Regions from separate parts of the Corynebacterium sp. ZY180755 genome, predicted to be linked through region 1. Evidence: riboswitches for the same ligand, from Rfam matches in the RefSeq annotation. Region 1 holds a riboswitch; the other holds the start of a gene.
What was found. Region 1 has a riboswitch for thiamine pyrophosphate ahead of ACXM2N_RS04440 (ABC transporter ATP-binding protein). Riboswitches for the same ligand answer to the same signal wherever they lie in the genome.
Positions count from the first base shown of each region.

Region 2: linked by a shared signal. The riboswitch ahead of thiM (hydroxyethylthiazole kinase) and the one ahead of ACXM2N_RS04440 (ABC transporter ATP-binding protein) in region 1 are both predicted to bind thiamine pyrophosphate.

Region 1 covers NZ_CM135811.1:934,277-941,475, reverse strand. Annotated here, with positions in the region: gene ACXM2N_RS04465 (ABC transporter permease) at 1-220, opposite strand, end outside; gene ACXM2N_RS04460 (peptide ABC transporter substrate-binding protein) at 321-1,928, opposite strand; gene ACXM2N_RS04455 (NUDIX hydrolase) at 2,383-2,802, opposite strand; gene ACXM2N_RS04450 (hypothetical protein) at 2,759-3,271, opposite strand; gene ACXM2N_RS04445 (energy-coupling factor transporter transmembrane component T family protein) at 3,268-4,023, opposite strand; gene ACXM2N_RS04440 (ABC transporter ATP-binding protein) at 4,020-5,411, opposite strand; TPP riboswitch at 5,405-5,513, opposite strand; gene ACXM2N_RS04435 (chloride channel protein) at 5,555-6,760, shown strand; gene ACXM2N_RS04430 (ECF transporter S component) at 6,757-7,199, opposite strand, start outside.
Region 2 covers NZ_CM135811.1:332,880-340,078, reverse strand. Annotated here, with positions in the region: gene ACXM2N_RS01580 (cytochrome c biogenesis protein ResB) at 1-1,465, opposite strand, end outside; gene ACXM2N_RS01575 (cytochrome c biogenesis CcdA family protein) at 1,557-2,375, opposite strand; gene ACXM2N_RS01570 (TlpA family protein disulfide reductase) at 2,372-2,986, opposite strand; gene ACXM2N_RS01565 (histidine phosphatase family protein) at 2,996-3,604, opposite strand; gene hemL (glutamate-1-semialdehyde 2,1-aminomutase) at 3,671-4,993, opposite strand; TPP riboswitch at 5,299-5,396, shown strand; gene thiM (hydroxyethylthiazole kinase) at 5,390-6,241, shown strand; gene ACXM2N_RS01550 (bifunctional hydroxymethylpyrimidine kinase/phosphomethylpyrimidine kinase) at 6,258-7,199, shown strand, end outside.

The DNA of each region.
Region 1 (7,199 bases):
AAATGCCCTTGATGTAGAGCAAGTACTGGATGATAAATGGTTTATCGAGGTTGTATTCCGCCTCAATGCGAGCCCTAGCTGCTTCAGTGAGTCCGCGATCGCCACCAAGGGCTTCGACTGGATCACCAGGCATCAGGAACACAAGGGCGTACAGCAGAAGCGTCGCACCAAAGAACACTGGGATCATTTGGAGGAGACGACGCCCGATATAGCGCAGCATAAGCGTTTCCTTAATGTGTAGAAACCACGGACAACACCCCGCGCTAAGGATCAGCGCGGGGTGGCGTCTCTTATTTCATTAAGAACTGTGATCTAGGCACTTAGTTCTTGGTGATGTTGTAGTAAGCAGGTACGGACTTCCAAGAGAAGACTACGTCGGAGACTGCCTCAGAGTAGCCACCTGCAACGTTGGAGTACCACAGTGGGATTGCAGGGAGGTCCTGCAGCAGGATTTCCTGTGCCTCGTTGAACTTAGCCAGTCCCTGCTCGGTGCTCTCAGCACCAGCGCCTTCCTTCATCAGGCGATCGAAGTCCTCAGAGGAGTAATCACCATCGTTGGAACCTGCACCGGTGACGTACAGTGGGCCAAGGAAGTTCGCGAGGGATGGGTAGTCTGCCTGCCAGCCGGTACGGAATGCGCCGGCGATGGTACGGTTGGTCACCTCATCACGCAGGGACTTGAAGTCTGGGTACGGAGCACCCACTGCCTCGATACCAAGGTTGTTCTTGATCTGGTTAGCAACTGCGTCTACCCAAGCCTGGTGGCCGCCATCGGAGTTGTAGCCGATGGTGAACTCGCCGGTGTACTTGCTGATTTCATCTGCCTCAGCCCACAGTTCCTTTGCGCGCTCTGGGTTGAATTCCAGAACCTCTGCGCCCTTGAGGGAATCAGAGTGGCCAGGGATAACTGGGGAGGTGAAGTCAGTAGCAGGGGTACGGGTGCCCTGGAAGATGTTGTCAGTGACCTCTTCACGGTTAATGGCCATGGAGATAGCCTGACGACGCAGCTTGCCTTCCTCACCGGAGAAGTGCTCGAGCTTCTCAGGAATGGTGAAGGACTGGAAGATTGCTGCCGGCTGGTTGACGGCACGGTCGCCGAGCTCCTGCTCGAAGTTTGCGAAAGCAGAATCTGGAATGGAGTCCAAAACGTCCAGGTTTCCAGAGAGCAGGTCTGCGTATGCTGCGTCCTGCTGGGCGTAGAAGACGAACTCGATGCCGTCGTTCTTAGGGGTGCGCTCACCGGAGTAGGACTCGTTAGGAACAACGATTGCGTTCTCATTGTTGTTCCACTCAAGGAGCTTGTATGGGCCATTGCCGTTAGGCATTGCACCAAAGCCGTCCATGTCCTCGAATGCCTCGTCAGGAAGCGGGTAGAACGCGGAGTAGCCCAGGCGAAGCGGGAAGTCAGACTCAGGCTGGATCAGTTCGATAGTGAAGGTCTTGTCATCAATAACCTTCAGGCCTTCCATGCCGGTCTCTGCATCGACGCCCTCTTCTGCGTAACCCAGAATAGGCTCGAAGAAGTACGCGGATAGCTGCTGATTAGCAACAGCGTAGTTCCACGCCTTAACAAAGTTCTCAGCCTTAACTGCGGTGCCATCAGCGAAGGTGATGCCGTCCTTCAAAGTAACCTTGTAGGTCTTGTCACCCTCTAGCTCGATAGACTCAGCCATCTCGTTGTGAACTTCACCCTCGGCATCGTAGTAAACGAGACCTGAGTAGATGAGATCTACCAGGTTGCCGCCACCAACTTCGTTAGTGTTAGCAGGGATCAGTGGGTTCTGTGGCTCAGTAGAGTTTGCACGAATGTAGTTGGTGCCGCCCTCAGAAGAGCCAGATGCGCCATCTGAAGAATCAGACGAGCAAGCTACAAGGCTCAAAGCGAGTGCTGCGGATGCACCGACAGCAAGAGTCTTCTTAAGCGTCATTTAAGACCTCCGGGTTTTGGTTTCATGACAGCACTTTGCAAATTGTGCTTCACAAAGCGGTGTTAGGGATTAATCCTAACCGTGTGATCCGGAGCCAAAAGAAGCTTTTAGGTGACAAATCAACGAGAAAACTGTCATCTAACAGTTTTCATCTGAGCAATTTAGCCACTACCTGCACAAAAAATAGTGAAGCGTTTCTAATTAAAAACCTTAATGTTATCTTTCCGTTATAAAGCGGGGGTGATAGCTGAGTCACACACTCACCCCCAGTCCAGTTAGCTCACATGCAATCTGCATGAAACTGCTACGCCTTGCCGCCATCGGGTTCACCCATGCAGTCCGAAGCGATCAATTCACCACTAATAGTGGTCTTTATCTATCCGCACAAGCACACCGGCTCCCCGCGTTCCAGCCCCCAGCTCGCGTTGCCCTGCACACAACGCGAGCGCGTATTTCACTGAGGCGCTTTCACCCATTCCTTCAATACCGGATGCACCACGTCGCGAGATAGGGGCGCCAATTCTTCGGCCACACTGTCGAGTGGGAACCAGCGGTACTCCACTATTTCGCGTTGAACTTCCACTGAGTCCAGCTGCACCTGCTCTGCGGTTACAAAGACGTCGCACTCAACCACATGCCCGACTTCATTAGCCGCGGGCGCGCTGAAACTGCCTAAGAAATGAACGTCTGCAGGCCCGAAGCTAAGGCCGACTTCCTCCGCGACCTCACGCAATGCTGCTTCACGCCCACTCTCCCCCTTTTCGAGCTTTCCCCCGACCATGATGAACATGCTCGTTCCTCGCTTGCGCACGTGGAGGATCTCGTTATCTTTATTTCTGATCGCCAGCGCCGAGATCTTGATGGTTTTGCTCATTCCACCTATATACATCACACAGCGGCATGGTTTCCATATGCGTCTGCTCCTGGAAGGCCCACATATCCCACCACGATTCCACGTCCCCGTCGCGGGCTACAACCTTTGCTCGACGCTGCCTTTCATCCCCGTCAAAAAACATGGTGAACACTAAATCAAGCTTGCCTGCTTGTCTGACGGTACTATCGGTGACTGCCCCGCAGCCCTCCACAATGAGAGTCCCCTCTCCTGGGCACCACCCATGGTCAACCCATCCAGCCGGAAGTCCCCTCTCCCAATCCCAGGCTGTATAGCCACCACCATGGGAACGCAGCACATCGCGTGCCACCATCTGGCTCGCTAATTCTAAGCCTGACCATCCAGGGTAAAAGGAATCCAGGTGCACCACCGTGGCGCCCAGGAGGGCGCCGAGGCGCCCCGCGAAGGAAGTTTTTCCGGCCCCGGAGCGGCCGTCGATAAGCACAATCATGCGCCCAAGAACCTGAAAGAGCCTGTGGCCACAGCCACTACGATGGCGATCGTGGAGATCGCAACGCAGGACAGCAACACTGCCACATCGCGGCCACCGAATGAGGACTTCCTTGCCCACGTTCTGCTATCAAAGCGACCGAAGGCTCTCGCCTCCATCGCTGTCGCTAGCTTTGCGCCGCGCCTCAGGGCCAGAACCAGCAGGCCAAACGTTAGCGAGATCGCGGTGCGGATGCGCCCGCTGGAGTCCACACCACGCGCCCGGCGCGCCCGACGCATAGAATGCCAGTCTGATCGAAACAGGCTGAGCAGCCGCGTCGCAGCTACCGCGCCCAAAACGAAACGCGCTGGCAGCTTTAGTTTTTGAGCCAAACCGTCCCCCAGCTCGGTGGGGTCGATGTGGGCTAGTAACACTATGGCGGGCAAGCCGACGGCCAGAACACGCACCATGATCGCTAACGCCAGCTGGAGTGAATTATCCGTGACGGTGGCAAAGAAGAAGGAAAAGTACTCGCGCCCCTCCGGCCGACCATAGAGCGCCATGGAGATACCAGCTAGCGGAGTGGCCAAGAGAATGGGCCAGCCTCGGCGAGCCAGCTGAGGCCAGCTCACCCCACACACTGGAGCTAATGCGACGGTGAACGCGAGAGACACCGCCGCGGAGACGACGTCCACGCTGAGCAACAATGGTGTTGTGACAATAATCAGCGCAGCGATGCGTGTGACTGGGTTGGTTGTGTTCAGCACATTCATCGCAGCGCGACCTCCTTGTCCGCGAGCGCGCCTAGGTAGAGAGGGTCGTGAGTGATAGAAACGGTGGTGGCGCCGTGGTCGGTGAGTTCACGGATCAGATGCACTAGTTCCGAGAACGTAGTGCGGTCTTGACCGAAGGTGGGTTCATCCAAAAACACCACGCTCGGTGAGTTCACTAAAACGGTGGCCACAGAAAGCCTGCGCTTTTGCCCGCCGGAGAGGGTAAAAGGGTTTGCCTCGGCAAAGGCGCTCAGCCCCAACCGTTCCATCATGTCATCAGCTTTGTTTTGCGGTGCCGCGAGCGCCAGCTCTTCTCGCACTGTGCGGGCGACGAACTGGTGCTCCGGATCCTGAAATACGTAGCCAAAACGTTGGACCAGATCCCGCGAACGCCACGAGTGTGGGTTGGTTTTCCCCTTCACGCTCAGCTGCGGGTGGCTTTCCACCGCACCGGCGTGGGGCAAAAGCAGCCCAGCTAGGGTGAGAAGCAGCGTGGACTTGCCCGTACCGTTTGGCCCGGTAATCACTGTGGATGCTGCAGCCGGCAGGGTTATGTCCAACGGCGCCGATGGGTTAAGTGGGGTGTCCCAGCCGTAAATAAGGCGCTCGCCTGTCACGGCAGCCTCGTTGGTGGTGATAGTGCGGGCATGTGGCAGCGAAGGCTCAAGACCGGGGATCCAGATTCCGGCGTCAGCTAGCTGAGGCCCATGCATATCCAAGACGGTATCCACGTTGCCGTCCGCAATGAGATAGCCATGTGCGTCTAATGCGATGGCACGGGTGGCAAAGTCCTGCCATGTGGCAACGCGGTGTTCCACCACAATCACTGTGGCACCGGTTTTTTCCGCAACATAGGATACGGCTTCCACCACTTCACGCACGCCCTGAGGGTCAAGGTTGGCGGTGGGCTCATCCAAGACGATGATGTCTGCTCCCATGGCGATGACACCGGCCAACGCCAACCGCTGCTTTTGGCCACCGGAGAGTTTTTTCGTGGGGTGGCTCAGCGGCAGTTTGAGCCCCACCATCTCTAGCGCTTCATGAACGCGGGGCCAAATCTCCTCCGCCGGCACCCGTAGATTTTCACATCCAAAGGCCACATCATCACCAACACGGGATGAAATAACTTGGGAGTCAGGGTCTTGGAGGACCATGCCCACCACGCCATGGGTAGTGAGATCGCCATCTACTGCACCTTCTGAGCTATCAATCAACCCGGCGATAGCTGACAGGAGTGTGGACTTTCCTGCCCCCGAGGGCCCTAGGAGGAGGACCCGCTCACCGCGGGATATATCAAAGGAAATATCCTGCAGCGCCTTGTGTTTACGTGAAGCGTGGCGGTAGCCAAAACCGCGTGCTGTGATATGCCCTGCATGTGCAGCAGCCATAATGTGTAACTCCCTTGCGCCGGTATTACCCAGGATCAGGTTCGAACGGTTCGCGCCGCATCAGGGCGCATCTCAGCCTCGTAGGCTCCCGTGTTTGGTCTGTCTTATAGTAACAGTGCCCCAGCGTACTATTCTTATTCCCCGTGAGAAAAACTTCGACGTGGATATTCCTGGCCGCGATGACGCTTACTGCCGGGGCTGTAGCAGGCGTCATCGGCGCACTAGTGACGTTGCTCATTCACGGATTAGAGCAGATTGCCGGCTTCTCTCACCTGTTTGCAGTGGTCATTCCAACGGCCGCGGGCGTGTTTGCCGGTGCCTGCTGGTGGCGCCTTCGGGCAACCGGTGGCGTGCCAAGTGTGAACAAGGCACTCGCATCCACGGAAGATAGCTACATCCGGTTACCGTTTTTAAGAAGCGTGGCCGATGGCTTCCTCCAAATCCTCGTGGTGGGCGCAGGCGCCTCACTGGGACGCGAGGCCGCGCCTCGACAGATCGCCGCGGCTGCAACGGATCAAATCTTGGCCCAAGTTCGTATCCCCCGAACGCTGAAAGAAGTAGACGCCAGCACCCGCATTGACATTCGTGGACGCATCATCGCTGCTGCCACTGGCGCAGGCCTCGCAGCGGTGTACAACGTGCCCGTGGCCGGGATCATCTACACCATGGAGCTGTTACCCGTAAAGCGCGATAAGTACACGCTCATCGTTTCTACGGTCATGTCCGTTGTAGCCACCCTCGTATCCCGCCCCATTGTTGGTGGTGAGGCGTTCTACCAACTGCCCACGCCGAGCTTTAACGTGCCGACGTTTACCGGTCTGCTGCTGGCCGCCGTGCTCGCCACCATCACCGGTGTCATCTTCCGCCGCGTCATCATGATCAGGCCGCGGCTTTCGCCGCGCTTTCTGCCCCTCACCATTGGCACCGCAATGCTGGTCATGGGGTTGGTCAGCCTGTGGCAGCCCACCCTGCTTGGCAACGGAGAGATGATGCTCAACGTGGCCTTCGGCGGCGCCGGCACCACCATGGTAATCCTGCTCGTGGCCAAAGTTTTGTTGACCTGGATGTGCCTATCCTCCGGCGCAGCCGGAGGAGTCCTCACCCCGTCGCTGGCCGTAGGCGGCGCCGCGGGAGCCGTGGTGGCGCTGGGGATGTCGGCAAGCGGATTCGCCGCCTCCGTGCCCCTGCTGGCGCTAGCCGGTGCAGGATGCGTGCTGGCAATCATGCAGCGTGCGCCATTTTTTGCCCTCGTTTTTGCACTGGAACTAACCCACCCGCCGGTGTGGGCATACCTGCCAGTGGCTGCCGTGGCGCTGGCTGGGTACTACGCCACTAGGCGCCTGCGTTAGACCAACGTGCGGGCTGAGCGGCCAGACTCAAAACGATCCAACGCACCCGTTGCCGCCAACGCACGTACCAGAACAAACGCAAGCACACCCGCCAATACGATGCCCGACACAGTCATCGTGGACAGGTAGATGAGATTGAACTCAAGAGACTTTGCGTAGTTGGCACTAGTAAACAGCTCGATGAAAAACGCACCCCACGCTGCAGCCGCGCCTGAAAGGCCAGCAACCATGAGGCCAAAACGGCGGTAGCGGAAGATCGCAAAGACGAGCTCAGCTCCCAGGCCCTGGAAGAAGCCCGAGTACATGGTCTCAATGCCCCACTGATTACCCAGCGCCATGGACACGACGCAGGCGATGAGCTCAACGTACAGCGCGGCTAAAGGCTTGCGGATCACCAAACCACCAATCACACCACCGATGAGCCAGATACCCACCGCGA
Region 2 (7,199 bases), 600 kb from region 1:
TGCGAGCCAAGCCTCCGGTCTCTACGTAGGTAACGCCATCCGTTACTGGACGCAGGCGGACCCACACTCGGCGGCGCTTAATGGAAAGGGAGCCAACCAAGGAGCCTAGGCCAAGAATGGTGAACATGAGCACCCACAGCTGCGATGGATCATGGGAAACTTGGTAGTTTGCAAACTCTTCTGCACCCTCAAAGGTGAGCACGGTGCCGTCATCGAGTGTGACGGATTCACCCTTGGTGAGGTTCACGCGCTCGATTTTCTGCATCTGACCGGAGTGGACCAAGGAGGTATCAAGGCTGAAAATTGACTGGCCAACACCAGTATCAAGGCCGTTGTCACCGCGGTAGATATCGATTGCCACTGCGGGGTCAGTCATCGCTGGGAATCGAGAGGTCAGCAGCTCCTGGTTCTCGCCGTCCCACTGAGCGGTTGGGGCAAACAGCCCCTGGATGGACAGCTGGTTCTGCCGGCGCTCGTAGAGATCCTCGTACATGCCTGCTGGCGGATCAAAGCGCATCACGCCAGAGGAAAGGAAGAATGTTGGATCGTCTGGGCGCCACTGGATCGTCTGCGTGCGCTCTTCGCCATTTGGCCACTTCACCGTGAATGTAGGTGCGAAGCCGTGGCCCTGGAGATAGACGCGGTCACCTGCTACGCGCAGCGGGTGGTTCACCTTCAAGGTGTAGTCCTCCCACGTGGATGAGTCGGTATAAATATCCTCACCCTCAGCGTAGGAAATCTCGGAGGTAAACATCTCCGCTTGGCCGTTTGGCAAATAGTCAGCTTTGAAGTTGTGTACTTCAAAACAGAACGGGTGGAGGCCGGTGCCGTCAAAGGTTAGGCCCGCGCGGAAGGAGTCATAGTTAGCCAGCGCAGTGTTGCAGAACTCAGTGTTCATGTTCTCTTTTTCACTGGCCACCACGATCACTTGGCCTTCATATGAGAACAACCTGCCCACAGCGATAGCGGCGAGCATGCCTACGAGAGACAGGTGGAATACTAGGTTGAAGAACTCGCGCAGGTAGCCCTTCTCCGCGGAGAAGGATCGTGCTCCGCCGCGGTCTTCCTCCGGAGTGTACTCCGCCACATGCCACTTCTTGAGCGCCGCGCGAACGTCTGCTTCAACCTCCGCAAGCGGTTTCTCCACGCTGCCTTCACCGTGCAATGGCAGGCGCTGCAGGTTTTTTGGTGCTCTAACGGGCGGCGTCTTCATCGCCTTGTAGTGGTCCCATGAACGCGGAATGATGCAACCGATCAGGGAGATGAACAGGAGCACAAAGATCGCAGTAAACCAGGTGGAGCTGAACACGTCGAACAGCTGCAGCTTGTCATAGAACTCAGCAAGCTTGCCATTGACCTCGATGTATTCGATAACCTTGGATTCATTCAGGGAACGCTGCGGAAGCAGTGCGCCCGGGATGGCTCCCAAGGCAAGTAAGAAGAGCAACACCAACGCAGTACGCATCGAGGTGAGCCAATGCCACGCTTTCTTCAGCGAGGTGATCACGGTGTTCACAAGATTGTCCTTTTAGATTGTTGTTGAACTTCTAACGAGCCTAGAGCAGGAAGCCCTCATAAGTGGTGGTGAACTGCTGCATCCACGAGATGAAGTAAGACCACAAACCTGAGAGCAAGGCTAGTCCTACCAGTATCATCATCACACCACCAATGATCTGAATGGTGCGCGAATGCCTGCGCAAGAATCCTACGCCGTACGCCGCCTTGGCTGAACCAAATGCGAGGAGCAGGAACGGCAACCCCAATCCTAGGCAGTATCCCAAGATCATGAACACGCCCCGGGCTGCGGTCATACCTTCCGTACCCGCTGATATCGAAATGATGGCAGCGAGGGTTGGGCCAAGACATGGGGTCCAGCCAAGGGCGAAGACACCACCAAGCAGAGGCGCCCCCACCCAGGTTGACCACCGCTGCGGAGCGAAGCGATGTTCTTTCTGCAGGAAAGGAACGGCCCCCATGAACACCAGGCCCATCAAGATGGTGACAACGCCACCAACACGCATCAGCGTCTCAGCATTCAGGGTCAGCGCACTGATGGCACCGAAAACGGTAACGGTGGCCAACATGAACACGACGGTGAACCCGAGGATGAAAAGTAGCGCTGCGCCTGCCACACGCCACCTGCTCTTCTTGGCAACAGCTGGACCGTCATTCCCATACTCCATTTCAGCGCCTACTACACCTGCAAGATAGGAGATGTAGCCTGGCACCAACGGAATGACGCACGGGCTAGCAAAGCTCACTAGACCAGCGAGCGCGGCAGCGAGGAAACCGAGAAACAGAGGACCGTTGCGGGTTATCTCACCAAACTGCTCACCCAACCCTTGGGCGAGCACGAGAACTGAGGGATCTATCATGCGTTAATCAGTGGCTCCACCACGTCAATGATGTCCTTCGCCGTGATTTCACGGAGGAATACCGCCGCTGGACGGTGTTGCTTATCCAGCACAATGGTGGTTGGGATCACCGATGCTGGCAGGCCACCCAGTCTTGCCGCGGACTTAAATGGAGGGTCGTAGATGCTCGGGTAGGTCAGACCGTTGTCGGCCAGGAAGTCACGGGAAATCTGTGGGTTGTAGTCACGTACGTTGATTCCCAACACGGTGCCCGCATCCTTTTCTTGCAGGTACTCGTGAATTTCCTGAAGGTCATCGGATTCAGAACGGCATGGTGGGCACCACTGGCCCCACGCGTTGAGCACCACTACCTGGCCCTCATATTTGTCAATCGACTCCGTTGCGCCCTCCTCCATGAGGGACTCGCCTTCAACGTTTTGGAGTGGCTGACGATCTGCCTCGTCGTAGAAGATCTCCTGTTTGCCCTCTGGTGAGTAGAACTGGAAGGTTCCGCCAATGGCAACGGCGTCCGTTCCTGCGGTTTGGTCTTCTCCGCAAGCAACAAGGCCAGCGCTGAGCGCGACCACGGATACTGCTGCGGTGACGGCTTTTCGGGCAGAATACTTTCGCATACTTATCTCCTAGATAGCCTGCGCTGGCTCGGTGTAGATGAAATCGACCAGATCTTCACCATCAAAGACGAGGGAACTTACGGATGCCAGATCGCATCGGCGAGCAGCTGGGTTGTGGGCCAAGGGCTTGCCCTGTGCGAATCGCTGCACCATGACGATGGGCAGTTGGTGGCTGACGAGGATGGCTTCCCTACCTCGAGCATCAGCCCTGGCATCACGGATGGCAATCATCATGCGGTCCAGAATGTCCGTGTAGTGCTCACCCCAGCTTGGCAATGATGGATTCTTCATCAGTGGCCAGTGCTTTGGGTTCCATAGGTCAGAACGGATGCCCTTCACATGAAGCCCCTCATACTGGTTGCCTGCCTCGAGCAAGTTGGCATCGACCTCAACATCCAATCCTGTGACCCTAGCAATTGGGCGGGAGGTCTCTTGAGCACGCTCCAGCGGAGAGCTTCGCAAGACTGCTACGTCATGGCCTTCAAAGGATTTAGCGGTCGCTTCCGCCATCTGCTCACCACGAGTAGACAGGTGGTATCCGGGGATACGCCCATAAAGAATGCGATCCGGGTTGTGGACTTCTCCGTGGCGAACAAGGTGGACGATGGTGATGGTCATTGCCTACGTGATCTTTCTCAGATGATGGTCATGGAAGATTCGAATTGGTGCGCTGTATGCGGTGGGCTAGGCCACCGCCGCCGCTGCGGCCTTGGCCGCTGGTTTGAGCGCCGCCTCGATGCGCGCGAAGTCATCGTCGGTAAGCGCAGTGGAGACGAACCAGGTCTCAAACACGCTTGGCGGGCCGTAAATGCCGTTGTCCAACAGGGTGTGGAAGAACGGTGCGTAACGGAAGGTATCCGCTGCCTGCATGTCTTCAAAGTTACGTCCCTCTTCCTCCCCGAAGCGGATGGAAAGGAACGTTGCCGCGCGCTGCATATGGTGCGCAACGCCCTCCGCGGTGAGAGCGGAAGAAATCAGATCGGACAAGCGATCCGCGTTGGCACGGACGATGTCATAAGCAGCTTCATCTGCCAGTTCGAGGCTTGCCTTGCCCGCCGCCATGGCCACCGGGTTACCGGAAAGGGTGCCTGCCTGATACACGGGGCCCTTTGGCGCGAGGTACTCCATGATGTCGCGACGACCACCAAAAGCCGCGGCTGGCAGACCACCGGAGATGACCTTGCCAAAGGTGGTGAGGTCACCTGCAACGTTATCCACGCCGTACCAGCCGGAGTAGGAGGTGCGGAAACCGGTCATGACCTCGTCCAAGATCAACAGCGCACCGTTATCGTGCGCGAGCTTCTTCAGCTTGCCGTTGAAATCATCTTGGGGCGCTACTGTGCCCATGTTGCCGGCGGCAGCCTCAGTGATGATGGCAGCGATCTCACCGGGGTTCTCAGCAAAAGCTTTCTCAACAGCGGCGATGTCATTGTAAGGAACAACGATGGTGTCCGCCGCAGACGCACCAGTCACACCAGGGGAGTCTGGCAGAGCGAATGTGGCAACGCCACTGCCTGCCGACGCCAACAAGGCGTCCACGTGGCCGTGGTAGCAGCCCGCGAACTTGATGATCTTCGCGCGACCGGTGAAACCGCGCGCCAAGCGCACGGCAGACATGGTGGCCTCCGTGCCGGAGTTCACCATGCGAACCTCCTCCACGGAAGTGCGGTCAATGATCATCTCCGCCAGCTCGAGCTCCGCCTCACAAGGCGCACCAAAAGACAGACCCTTTTCAGCTGCCTTGATAACCGCTTCTTTGATCTCTGGGCGCGCGTTACCACTGAGCATTGGGCCCCATGAACAGCAGAGATCTACATACTCATTGCCGTCCACGTCATACAACTTAGAGCCCGACGCAGACTCAATGAAACGAGCCTGACCACCAACAGAACCAAACGCACGAACTGGGGAGTTCACGCCACCTGGAATCAGTTTCTGTGCACGCTCCAAAAGTTCAGCGGAACGCACAACATTGGATGAGGTTGGGGTCTTAGCTAGTTCAGTCATGCCCACCATTGTAAGACACCGTACCTAAAACGAAAGTTTGACAGTCACACAAACCCAGCACCTTTGCAACCTCTGTTAGCTGAGATGTCTTGACACTCAAAACGGCAGGCTTTGCGATTGCTGCAGGTCATGAACGCAATTCAATAACCCCAGCCTTTTCTTTCACATTAAAATCCTCATCATCACAATGACATACGCCCAGCTAGGACCCCAGTACAATTTTTCCGCCTCAAGATCTTGTGGGAAAACTGGTGCGTTGGCTGCTGGGTGGGTCTACCATGTCTTGTGTAAACCAAAATGAATATAGAACTAGGTTGGGGTGCCCCTAGAGTAGGGGCTGAGATTACACCCATTGAACCTGCTCTAGTTAGTACTAGCGAAGGGATACCTCTTTCCATGGCATACCGTCATGCCCTGTCCACGTCCGATCTGGACCAGGTGGGCCAACTCATCATTGAATTTCGTCGTCAGACTCCGCTCGTGCAGTGCCTGACCAACGAAGTAGTTTCCCAGATAACTGCCAATGCCCTGCTTGCTGCTGGCGCCTCGCCTGCTATGTGCGATACCCCCACAGAATCCCGTGCCTTCGCCAAGACGGCAAGTGGCGTCATCATCAACGGTGGCACCCCCACCCCGCACCAATACGAAGGCATGCGTGAAGCCATTGCGGGGGCGAATGAGGCGGGAACCCCATGGGCGCTAGACCCCGTAGCTGCCGGCGGCCTAAGCGAGCGCACTGAGTTTTACCATGAAGCCCTTACTCACAACCCATGGGTTATCCGCGGCAATGCATCCGAAATCGCCGCCCTTGCCGGCCAGGGTGCTGGCGGGCGTGGCGTGGACTCCACGGACCACGTTGATGACGTGATTGGAGCCGCGCAAACACTGGCCTCTCATACCGGCCACGTGGTGGCTATCTCGGGCGAAAGTGATGCCATCGTCAGCAACGCTGGCGTTACCTTCGTGGCGGGAGGCCATAAGACGATGACCCAAGTCATTGGAACTGGCTGCTTCCTGGGTGCGCTCTGCGCAGGTTACGCCGGTGCCGCAAAAACTGCCGGGCTGGATGAGCACCTAGCCATCGTGGCTGCCCATGCCCACACCAAGGCAGCTGGGCAGAAAGCCGGCGAGAACTACGCAACCAAACCAGGATCTTTTGCCGTTGCCTGGCTCGACGCCCTAGCCGAACTTGACGCTTCAGACATCCTAGCTCGCTGCCAGTTCACTGCCACCTCCACCAGCGCATAAGAGGATGAACGTAAATATGCTGAATCCAGGAACATCCACTGACTGGTCGGTGTACCTCGTTACCGACCCTTCTTACGTCGAACCAAGCGATCTTCCCGCCGCCGTACGCACTGCCATCGAAGGTGGCGTCACCGTGGTCCAGCTCCGCGATAAGCACGCCACTGAGGAAGCCTTCCGCGCTCAGGCCACTGCGCTTCGGGCAGCTATGCCAGACGATGTGCCTTTGTTTGTTAATGACCGCGTGGAGATCGCCCAAGAGTTGGGACTTCACCTGCACATCGGCCAATCTGACATGCCTTATGTTGACGCCCGTAGACTGCTCCCAGCACAGCAGATGATTGGCCTCTCCATCGAAAACGAACACCAGTTAGATACCCTACTGCGCGAGTGCTCCGAAGCAGGGGTCAAACTACCGGATGTCATCGGATTGGGACCAGTACTCGAAACTGCCACCAAACCAGATGCCGCTGATCCAGTAGGCGTGGACGGGGTTGCTGTGCTCGCCCAAAAAGCACGTCAGCACGGCATAGCCTCCGTTGCCATAGGTGGCGTGAGCCTTGCCAATGCCCGCGCACTGTCTGAAACGGACATTGACGGATTATGCGTGGTCTCTGCAATTATGGGGGCAGAAAACCCAGCTGCTGCCGCTAGCGAGCTAGCTCGCGCATTTCGATCTCCCGCTATTCCTCGAGTCCTGTCCATCGCTGGCACTGACCCGTCTGGAGGAGCAGGCGCCCAAGCAGATATCAAAGCAATCTCCGCCGCAGGTGGCTACGCAATGAGCGTTATCACCGCACTGGTAGCTCAAAATACCCAAGGCGTGCGCGATATTTGCATTCCTGACACTCAGTTCCTGCGTCAACAATTAGACAGCGTCAGTGATGACATCTGCATCGACGCCATTAAAATAGGCATGCTGGGGTCTACGGAGGTCATCGCCACGGTCGAACAATGGCTC